DNA from 2 places in the Deinococcus actinosclerus genome. Region 2 is predicted to be linked to the other one. Evidence: riboswitches for the same ligand, from Rfam matches in the RefSeq annotation. Region 2 holds a riboswitch; the other holds the start of a gene.
What was found. A riboswitch is a leader RNA that binds a small molecule or an ion and turns the genes downstream of it on or off. The one in region 2 is predicted to bind cyclic di-GMP.
Positions count from the first base shown of each region.

Region 1 (4,406 bases), 640 kb from region 2:
GGGCGCGGCGGCGCTGGGTGCGGGCGTGCGCCAGTGCCAGGGTGACGGTGAGGACGGCCTTGACGAGGAGCAGGCTGACGACGATGAGCAGCACCCACCCGAGCAGGGTGGACGGCAGGAAGACTGGATTGGACATGGTGAGGCCTCCGTCGGGGCGGTCTCACCACTGGCTCCTCCCGTTCCGTAAGGTGACCGGATCAAAAACGGGAATCGGCGCCTCCCGGCATGCAGGGGCGTAGGATGGAGTCATCCGGGCGCGCCCTGTCCGTCACAGGCTAGGCGTCATACGCTGACGCACTGTGAACAACTGCTCTATCGCGCAGTCGTTTAACGTTTAGCTGTTCTACAGGGAAGGGGGGCCGGACCGGGGGCACCGCAGCGCGCCGGCCGGAACGCTGCCATCATCCAGCCAGCATGTCGACTCCCCAGTGCCCGTCCACCCCTGTCCCCCCCGGTCCGGCGCCCCGGCGAGTGCGCCGCCCATGAGACGCCTGCTGCTGACCGTCCTCCTGGGCAGTCTCTGGAGCGGCTCCCACGCCAGCGCGGCCAGCTGCGGGATCTTCGGGCTCACCGTGGACAGCCCCGCCGTGTTGCAGGCCGTGGAACGCAAGGCGGGCTGCACCTTCCGGGCCATCCGCTGGTTTCAGGACTGGGACGCCCCCTACAACCGCGCCTACGCCCGCACCCTGACCGGCCTGAACCGCGAACTGGAGCTGTCCTGGCAGCCCCGGACGCGCACGTCGGCCGGCGTGCGCGGCGTGCCGTACCGGGAGATTGCCGCCGGGCGGCACGACGCGTACCTGCGGCAGTTCGCCCGCGATGTCCGCCGTGAAGGCGTGCCCCTGCGGATCACGTTCGCGCCCGAGATGAACGGCAACTGGGGCGCGTACCAGCTCTCCGCCCGCAACACCCCGGCCGATTTCGTGCGCGCCTGGCGGCGGATCGTGAACGTCTTCCGCGCCGAGGGGGCCCCGGTCCGCTGGGTCTGGACGCCCAACATCCTCTACCCCGGCATGCCCAGCTCGTACCGCGCGCTGTACCCGGGCGGCGAGTGGGTGCACGAGGTCGGCCTGGACGGCTACAACTGGGGCAGCACCAACCCCTGGAACCGCTGGCTGAGTTTCCGGGACACCTTCGCCCCGTCGTACCGTGAACTCAAGCGCGTGGCGGGCACCAAACCCGTGCAGCTGGGCGAACTGGCGAGCGTGGAGCAGGGGGGCAGCAAGGCCGCCTGGATCCGCGAGATGTGCGCCGCGCTGCCGGGCTTCGGGCAGATCCGCCGGGCCTTCTGGTTTCACCTCAAAGACGGCCGGGTGGACTGGCGCCTGACGACCAGCCAGGCGGCACTGGACGCGTTCCGCCGCTGCGTCCGCACGCGCCGCTGATCCGCCCCTGTTCCTTGGGCGGCGCACCCCAGGACAGGTGTGCAGACTGTCCTGTCCAGCCCGCAGCGGCATTCATGTAAGACGTTTGAAGGAGAATTCAGGAGAAACTCACAGTGCAGTCGAGCATCCCGATGCTCAGGGCAAACCCGCCGCAAGACGGGGACGCAAAGCCACGGAACCCCCTGGGTCCGCCGGGCCACCAGAGGGAGAACCACCATGATCACCGCACGAACCGTCTGCACCGCCCTGCTCGGCCTGAGCCTCGTCGCCTGCAGCGGGCTCTCCAGACCCGAGGCCACCGGCGTCACCCTGAACCCTGCCAGCGTCACCTGGAGCGAGACCTTCGACACGCTCGACGGCGCGCGCTGGATCAAGTCCAGCTGGGGTGGCTTCTGGCAGCAGCCCGGCCTGACCGGCACCTTCGACCCGGCCCTGGTCAGCGTAAGGGGCGGCCACCTGCTGCTCACCCTGAACGTGCAGACCTGCGCGGCCGGCCTGTGCGCCCGCGCCGCCGAGGTGAAGAGCGCCCAGACCTTCGGGTTCGGCCGCTACACCTACCGGTTCCGCGCGGCGAGCACCAGCGCCAGCCCCAGCAGGAGCGGCAAGGTGCTCAGCGGCAACGTCAGCGGGGCGTTCAGCTACGTGGACAACAGCGCCACCGAGATCGACCTGGAAATCGAGGGCAACCGCCCCAGGACCCTGAACGCCGCCGTGTGGAACACGCTGAGCAGCAAGGACGCCGGCGCGCTGCCGACCGGCGTGAATTTCGGGCAGACCTTCCAGACCCTGACCTACGAGTGGCGCCCCGACCGCATCACCTACTTCCTGAACGGCGTCAGGGTCTGGGAGACCACCAAGGACGTGCCGCAGCAGCCCGCGCACATCATGCTCAACGTGTGGCCCACGAACAGCGCCGGGTGGGGCGGCCTGGCCACGACGGGCACGGTGTACATGCTCGTGGACTCCGTCCAGTTCGAGGCGTTCTGACCCGTGCGGCCTACCCGGAGAAGGGCAGCGTGCCGGTCGCGCGTCGCTCCCCGCGCAGCCAGGTCAGCACTGCCCGGCGCGCCTCGGGCTGGAATCCGTAGGTGACCAGCGCGGGGGCGTCCACGTCCAGCGCGGCGTAGGGGTTGTACAGCGCGAGGTGCAGGTCGGGCCGGGCGCCGCGCAGCGCGGCGTGGCGGTGGCGCGAGGTGGTCGCCAGGATCACCGGCAGCCCCTGCGCGCGCAGCGACGCCCAGTCCAGCTCCGCCGGGTCCTCGAAGGCATGCAGCTGCACGTCGTACACGCCGCGCAGTTCGGCCGCGAGCGTCTGGGCGTCCACGCTGGCCTCGCTGACGTTCTCGCGCGGCACCCGCGCCTGCGCGACGAGCAGCACCCGCGAGCCGGGCGTGGGGGCCACCGGGCTGCGGTACGCGCTCAGGCCGCGCGCCCAGGCGTCCGCCAGGAGCGCCGCGTCGTCCCTGGCGTTCAGCGCCGGGTCGGCCTGCGCCGGGTACCGCGCGGCCAGGGCCTCCAGACGGCGCACGCTGGCCTGCATCTGCCCGGCGTCCAGCGTGCCCCGGTCCAGCGCGGCCTGAATGGCGTCCAGGGTGGCGTCCTGCGCCTCGCGGCGGCCCAGCGCCATCACCAGATCGGTGCCCGCCTGGAGGGCCATGACGCCCGCCTCACCCCGGCCGTAATGGTCGTCGATGGCCTTCATGCCCATGGAGTCGGTGACGATCACGCCGTCGTACCCCCATTCCTCGCGCAGCAGCCCGGTCAGCACCGCGCGCGACAGCGTGGCGGGGCGGTCCGGGTCCAGCGCCGGGTAGATGATGTGCGCGGTCATCATGGCCGGCGTGCGCGGCAGGAGGGCCCGGAACGGCGCGAACTCCCCGGCGTCCAGCGCCACGCGCGGCTTGTCCACGCGCGGCAGGGCCAGGTGGCTGTCCAGGCTGGTGTCCCCGTGCCCGGGGAAGTGCTTCACGCAGGCCGCCACGCCCGCGCGGTCGTGCCCCGCCAGCGCCGCGCCGCCCATGCGGGTCACCACGCCCACGTCCGCGCCGTAGGCCCGCTCGCCGATCACGGGGTTGGCGGGGTTCACGTTCACGTCCAGCACGGGCGCGAAGTTCCAGTTGATCCCCACGCTGCGCAGCTGCCGCGCCAGGGCGGCATTCACCTCCTCGGTCAGCGCCTCGTCCCCCGCCGCGCCCTGGTTCATGGCGCTGGGCGCGAACGGCCAGAACAGCGGGCGCAGGATCGCGCCGCCCTCGTGATCGAGCGCGATCAGGGCGTGCTCGCCCATCACGGCGCGCAGGTCCGCGCAGAGCCGGCGCAGCTGCGCCTCGGATTCCACGTTCTTGCGGAACAGGCACACGCTGCGGATCCCGCGCCGCCGCAGGTGGGCGGCCGTGTCGTCGTCCAGGGTGGGGCCGGGGATGTCCACCATCACCAGCGCGCCGCTGGACTGGAGGCTATGCAGGGTTGGGCTCACGCCGTCCAGGGTACGCCAGCGCGACCGGCGGCGCCGCCGGAGGTGGCGTGCACCAGTTCGCCGCGCCGGTCCGCTACCCTGGGCGGCGTGAATGACGTGCTATCGCGCCTGCGGGGCGCCCTGATCGTGAGCGTGCAGGCCGACGAGGGCAGTCCCATGCGGGAGACGGGGATCATCGCGGCCATGAGCCGCGCGGCGCTGCTGGGCGGCGCGCGCGGCCTGCGGCTGCGCAGCCCGGAGGATATCCGGGCGGTGCGGGCGCTGACGGACGTGCCGGTCATCGGCCTGACGAAGCAGGCGCAGCCGGGCTCGCCGGTGTACATCACGGCGACACCGCAGGAGGTGCGGGCGGTGGCCCAGGCGGGGGCGGACGTCGTGGCGTTCGACGGGACGGACCTGCCCCGCCCCTACGCGGTGGCGGAGCTGATCGCCGAGGCGCACGCCTGCGGGGCGCTGGCGATGGCGGACGTGAGCACGCTGGCCGAGGCCCGCGCGGCCTACGCGGCGGGTGCCGACATCGTGGGCACGACCATGAGCGGGTATAC
Region 1 covers NZ_CP013910.1:1,439,517-1,443,922, reverse strand. Annotated here, with positions in the region: gene AUC44_RS07020 (glycosyltransferase family 2 protein) at 1-136, opposite strand, end outside; cyclic di-GMP riboswitch class II at 144-230, opposite strand; gene AUC44_RS07015 (glycoside hydrolase family 26 protein) at 483-1,385, shown strand; cyclic di-GMP riboswitch class I at 1,515-1,589, shown strand; gene AUC44_RS07010 (glycoside hydrolase family 16 protein) at 1,602-2,372, shown strand; gene nagZ (beta-N-acetylhexosaminidase) at 2,383-3,861, opposite strand; gene AUC44_RS07000 (N-acetylmannosamine-6-phosphate 2-epimerase) at 3,949-4,406, shown strand, end outside.
Region 1: it holds a riboswitch for cyclic di-GMP, as region 2 does, so the genes downstream of both, AUC44_RS07010 (glycoside hydrolase family 16 protein) here and AUC44_RS10080 (hypothetical protein) in region 2, are expected to answer to the same signal.

Region 2 (4,406 bases):
GCTGCCCGCGCCGCCGGGGAGAACGTCACGGTCATCCTGACCGCCCCCGCCGCGCGCGGCGCCGTCACCGTGCAGAGCAACCTCTTCCCCGACGACACCCTGCACAAGACCTTCCTGAACCTGTACCGCGGCCAGAGCCTCGCCGGGCAGTACGCCCTGGACCGCACCCAGACCACCGCCGCGCTGGATGCCCCGCGCGAGGCCACCACGGCGGTCGTCCTGACCTTCATCCGCGAAGGGGTGCGGCACATCTTCATCGGCCCGGATCACATCCTGTTCGTGCTGGCGCTCGTGCTGCTCGGCGGCCGCCCCCGCACGCAGGTCAGGATCATCACGGCGTTCACCGCCGCGCACAGCGTCACGCTGGCCCTCGCCACGCTAAACGTCGTGCAGCTTCCCAGCCGGCTGGTGGAGAGCGTGATTGCCCTGAGCATCGTCGTGGTCGGCCTGCACGACCTGCGCATCCTGCGCCGCGCGGCCCCCGAGGGCATCGGGGCGACCCGCGACCCGCGCGCCGCACTGGCCTTCGGGTTCGGCCTGATCCACGGGTTCGGCTTCGCCAGCGTGCTGCGCGAACAGACCCTCCCGCCACAGGCGGTGGCGTGGTCGCTCGCGGCCTTCAACGTCGGCGTGGAACTCGGGCAGCTGTGCATCCTGCTCGCCGCCGGCGCCGCGCTGCACCTGCTGCGCCGCGCCGCCCGCCCGCACGTCACCCGGACCAGCCTGCGGGTCGCCGCCACGCTGATCACCGCGACCGGCGGTGTGTGGCTGGCCCAGCGCGCGCTGGGCTTCTGAGGGCCACCTTCAGCGCCGTGGTGGATCGGCCAGCGTCCCAGCGCCCCTCAGCTCAGGCCCACGGCCACCCGCACGTCGCCTTCAGGGCGGGGCGCCGCAGCGCGCCGGGACTCACCACGACACGTTCAGGCTCACGCCACCGGTGACCTTCCCGGTCCCGGTATTCACGCTGAGGTTTACGCCCGCCGACCAGCGCGGATCGAAGATGGACTGCTGCACCCCGCTGAGGGCGTAACTCAGGCCCAGGCGGTCACTGCTGGGCGAGTAGTTCAGGGACAGTCCCTGATTCACCTGCTTGGCCTCACCGACCACGTACGGCACGTGCCCGATCACGCGGCCCTCCCGGTTCAGCACCTCCAGAGCGCCGGTGTGGGCGGCCAGGGCCAGCACGCTGACCGTCTGCGCCGTGAACGCCGTCAACCGGACCGGGCTGCCGGGTTCGCCCCGCACCACCAGCCGGGCGTCCGGGCTGCGCAGAAACACCTCGGTCGACACCGGGCTGAGCAGCGAGAAGGTCAGGGTCGCGGTGCTGAACCCCACCCCCAGACGCGCCTCGACCCGCGCCGGCTGCACCAGCACCTCCTGCGCGACCGCCACCGACGGCACCTGCCCCGGCGTGATCGTCACCTGCGGCGCCATGATCTGCGCGCCCCCCACGCCGTGAAGCGACAGCAGCGCTCCCAGCGTCACGGCCAGCCCACGCCGGCTCTGTCTCCGCTTCCCCATGTCTCACTCCCTGCCCGTACCGGGCCGAATACCAGAGAGGCGCGGGATGACCGAACGTCACCCTGCGCCCCTGCGGCTCCACCTCAGTTGTCAGGGGGCCGGCGGACCCGACTCAGGCCCCCTGACACCCGTCGATCAGTAGCTGCTGACGCCCAGGACGTCGTACTTGAGCGTGATCTTGCTGCCCGCCACCACATCAGCCGCCGCGCTCGTGGTGACCTTGATGGTCAGGTTCTGCGTCCCGCCGGGCGTGATGGTCACGTCGTCACTGACCACCGTGGACGCCACGGAATCACTGCCGCTCGTGAGCGCGACGTTTTCGAGGGACACGGTGATGTCACGGTCCGTGGTGTTCACCACGGGAATGGTCACGGTGTACGTCTCGCCGGGCTTCATGACGCTCAGGTCAACGCTGCCGGCGGCCACGTTGAACGAGAGCGCTTGACCGAAGGTGCCGACATCGGCAGTCTCGCCGAGCACGGTGGCGGTGTCGTAATCCACCGGGGTGGAGGCGGCGGCGAAGGCGGGGCCGAAGGACAGCGCGGCGAGCAGAGCAACAGCAGTCAGTGAACGCATCAGAACTCCTCTGGACGGCCACAGGCCATCCAAGTCAGGGAATAGGCTCCGTTCACAGGGAACGGCAGCGTGACGAAAAGCCGGTCGCACCACTTGCTCACCACGTACCAGGTGCCCGGATACAGTACGGGGATCATCGCATCTCTCCGCCAGAACGAGTTCTGTACGAAGTATGAGTAATGTATCAAAGTGAATTTACACTCCCCTTACACCAGGCGAACATGAGGTAGTCACAGGGTCAACAGTGAGTACCGCATCATTTGAACCCCAAGAAATCCTCCACATCACATGAAGCCGCTGTCACCCGGGGGCCGCACGCACCCCACACAGTGAGAGTCATGAAGAAACTGATGCTGGCAGCAGGCGGGCTCACAGGCCTCCTGGCGGGATGCGGTTCATTCGGCGGCGCACCAGACGGCACGAACGCCGTGATGCGCTCGGTCACGACCGAATACAAAGTAGCCGGCTCGAATCCCACCAAATACGTGGGATGCGACCGGATCACCAACCCGACCGATGGCCGTGCCACGAATACGCAGGTCGTCGTGACCTTCAGTGCCGCCGGCAACCTGTCGACAGTGGACGTGAGCCTCGTCGGCGTCCGTACTGGGCAGACCAAAACGCAGACGATCGCCGCCTCCGATCTGCGCAAGAACAGTGCCGGCGACTATCAGGCCATCTTTGACTTCCAGTCCGCCACCAATGACCTGCTGCCCGCCAGCATCATCGTGAACCCCACACTCCGCTCGCCCCGCGATGTGACCGTCAATGATGCCAACAACGTCGGGCAGTTTTACGCCAACCTGACGGTCTCCACGACCAGCGGCTCCACCTTCACCATCACCAGCAAAAATCTCGGGCCATACATCGGCAACATCAGTGTGTACAGCAGCTGCACCCTCAGCGGCACGGCTCAGCCCCTGACGCGCTGAAACCGGCCCTTCATGAACCCCCCCGTGGACCGGGGGGTTTCTTCATTGTTCATGCGGCTTCAGGTGACCATCACAAGACCGTCAGTTTCGACAGGCAGAGTGAGAGGCATGAAAAAGATTGTCCTGGCGGCAGTGGGTCTCACGGGTCTTCTGGCGAGTTGCGGCGGTACGGTCGTGGTGCAACCGTCCGATCCGGTCCGGAACCTTCAACTCAGCGCCTATCAGAGTCAGTACACCCTGCCGACGGATTACCGGGACACGACGACGGGCGTCACGTATCCCCGGGGCACGTCGATCATCTGCGACAACCTGAACACGCGCCTGAGCGTCGACCTGACCTGGGACGGCACCATCAACATGGTCGGCGCGCGTCTGGTCGGCCGCGACACCGGCGCGACGCGCACCGTGTACTCCTCCAACCTGGGCGACCTGTACTCCGCGCGGCCCTCGACTTTCGAGTTCGTGGTCGGCCCGAACACGGCGCCCCTGAGCATGACCCGCACGGGCCTGAGCAGCCAGGCGATTGTCGTGACGCCCGTGAACACCTTCACGGTCAAGGGCGCGACCTTCGTGGACGTGCAGGCGCAGTCCTCGGACGGCACGGTCTCCAACGTGGTGCAGAGCGTCCAGGCCCTTCCCGTCGCCGACTGCACGCTGTAAACCGTCAGGCACACGACGCCGCCCCGATTGACCGGGGCGGCGTTTCGTGATGCGTTCAGGTCAGCGGGGTGAGGCCCGCCTCGATCTGCGCGCGGTGCGGTTCGAGGAACGGGGCGAGCACCAGGGTTTCGCCCAGGTGGTCGGGGTGCTCGTCCACGGCGAAGCCGGGCCCGTCGGTGGCGAGTTCGATCAGGATGCCCTGCGGTTCGCGGTAGTAGATGCTGTGGAACCAGTGGCGGTCGACCTCGCCGCTGGTGCGCAGGCCGAGGCTGCTCAGGTGGGCGTTCCAGTCGTGGTACTGGTCGTCCTGCACGCGCAGGGCGATGTGGTGCACGCCGCCCGCACCGGGCCGGGCGGGGGGCAGGGTCGGGTCGATGCGCAGGTGCAGTTCGGCGTGTGGGCCGCCGTCCTGCATGGCGTATACGTGGATGGTGCGGCTGGGCTGTTCCGGGTCGGGGTAGGTGCCGGCGGGCGTGAGGTGGTAGGCGCGTTCGAGGACGCGGGTGGTGGGGAACAGGTTCGGGAGGGTGAGTTCGCTGGGGCCCAGGCCCAGGATCTGTTTGTCTGCCGGGACGGGGCTGCCCTCCCAGGGGGTGCCGGCCGGGCCGCCCTCGACGAGACTGAGGCGCTGGCCTTCGGGGTCGCTGAAGTCGAGGTGGGCGCGGCCGTGGCGGGTGACGCTGGTGACGGGGGTGCCGCTGGCGGTCAGGTGGGCCT
Region 2 covers NZ_CP013910.1:2,081,990-2,086,395, forward strand. Annotated here, with positions in the region: gene AUC44_RS10070 (HupE/UreJ family protein) at 1-795, shown strand, start outside; gene AUC44_RS10075 (hypothetical protein) at 907-1,521, opposite strand; gene AUC44_RS10080 (hypothetical protein) at 1,657-2,097, opposite strand; cyclic di-GMP riboswitch class II at 2,167-2,250, opposite strand; gene AUC44_RS10085 (hypothetical protein) at 2,436-3,029, shown strand; gene AUC44_RS10090 (hypothetical protein) at 3,138-3,689, shown strand; gene AUC44_RS10095 (ring-cleaving dioxygenase) at 3,745-4,406, opposite strand, start outside.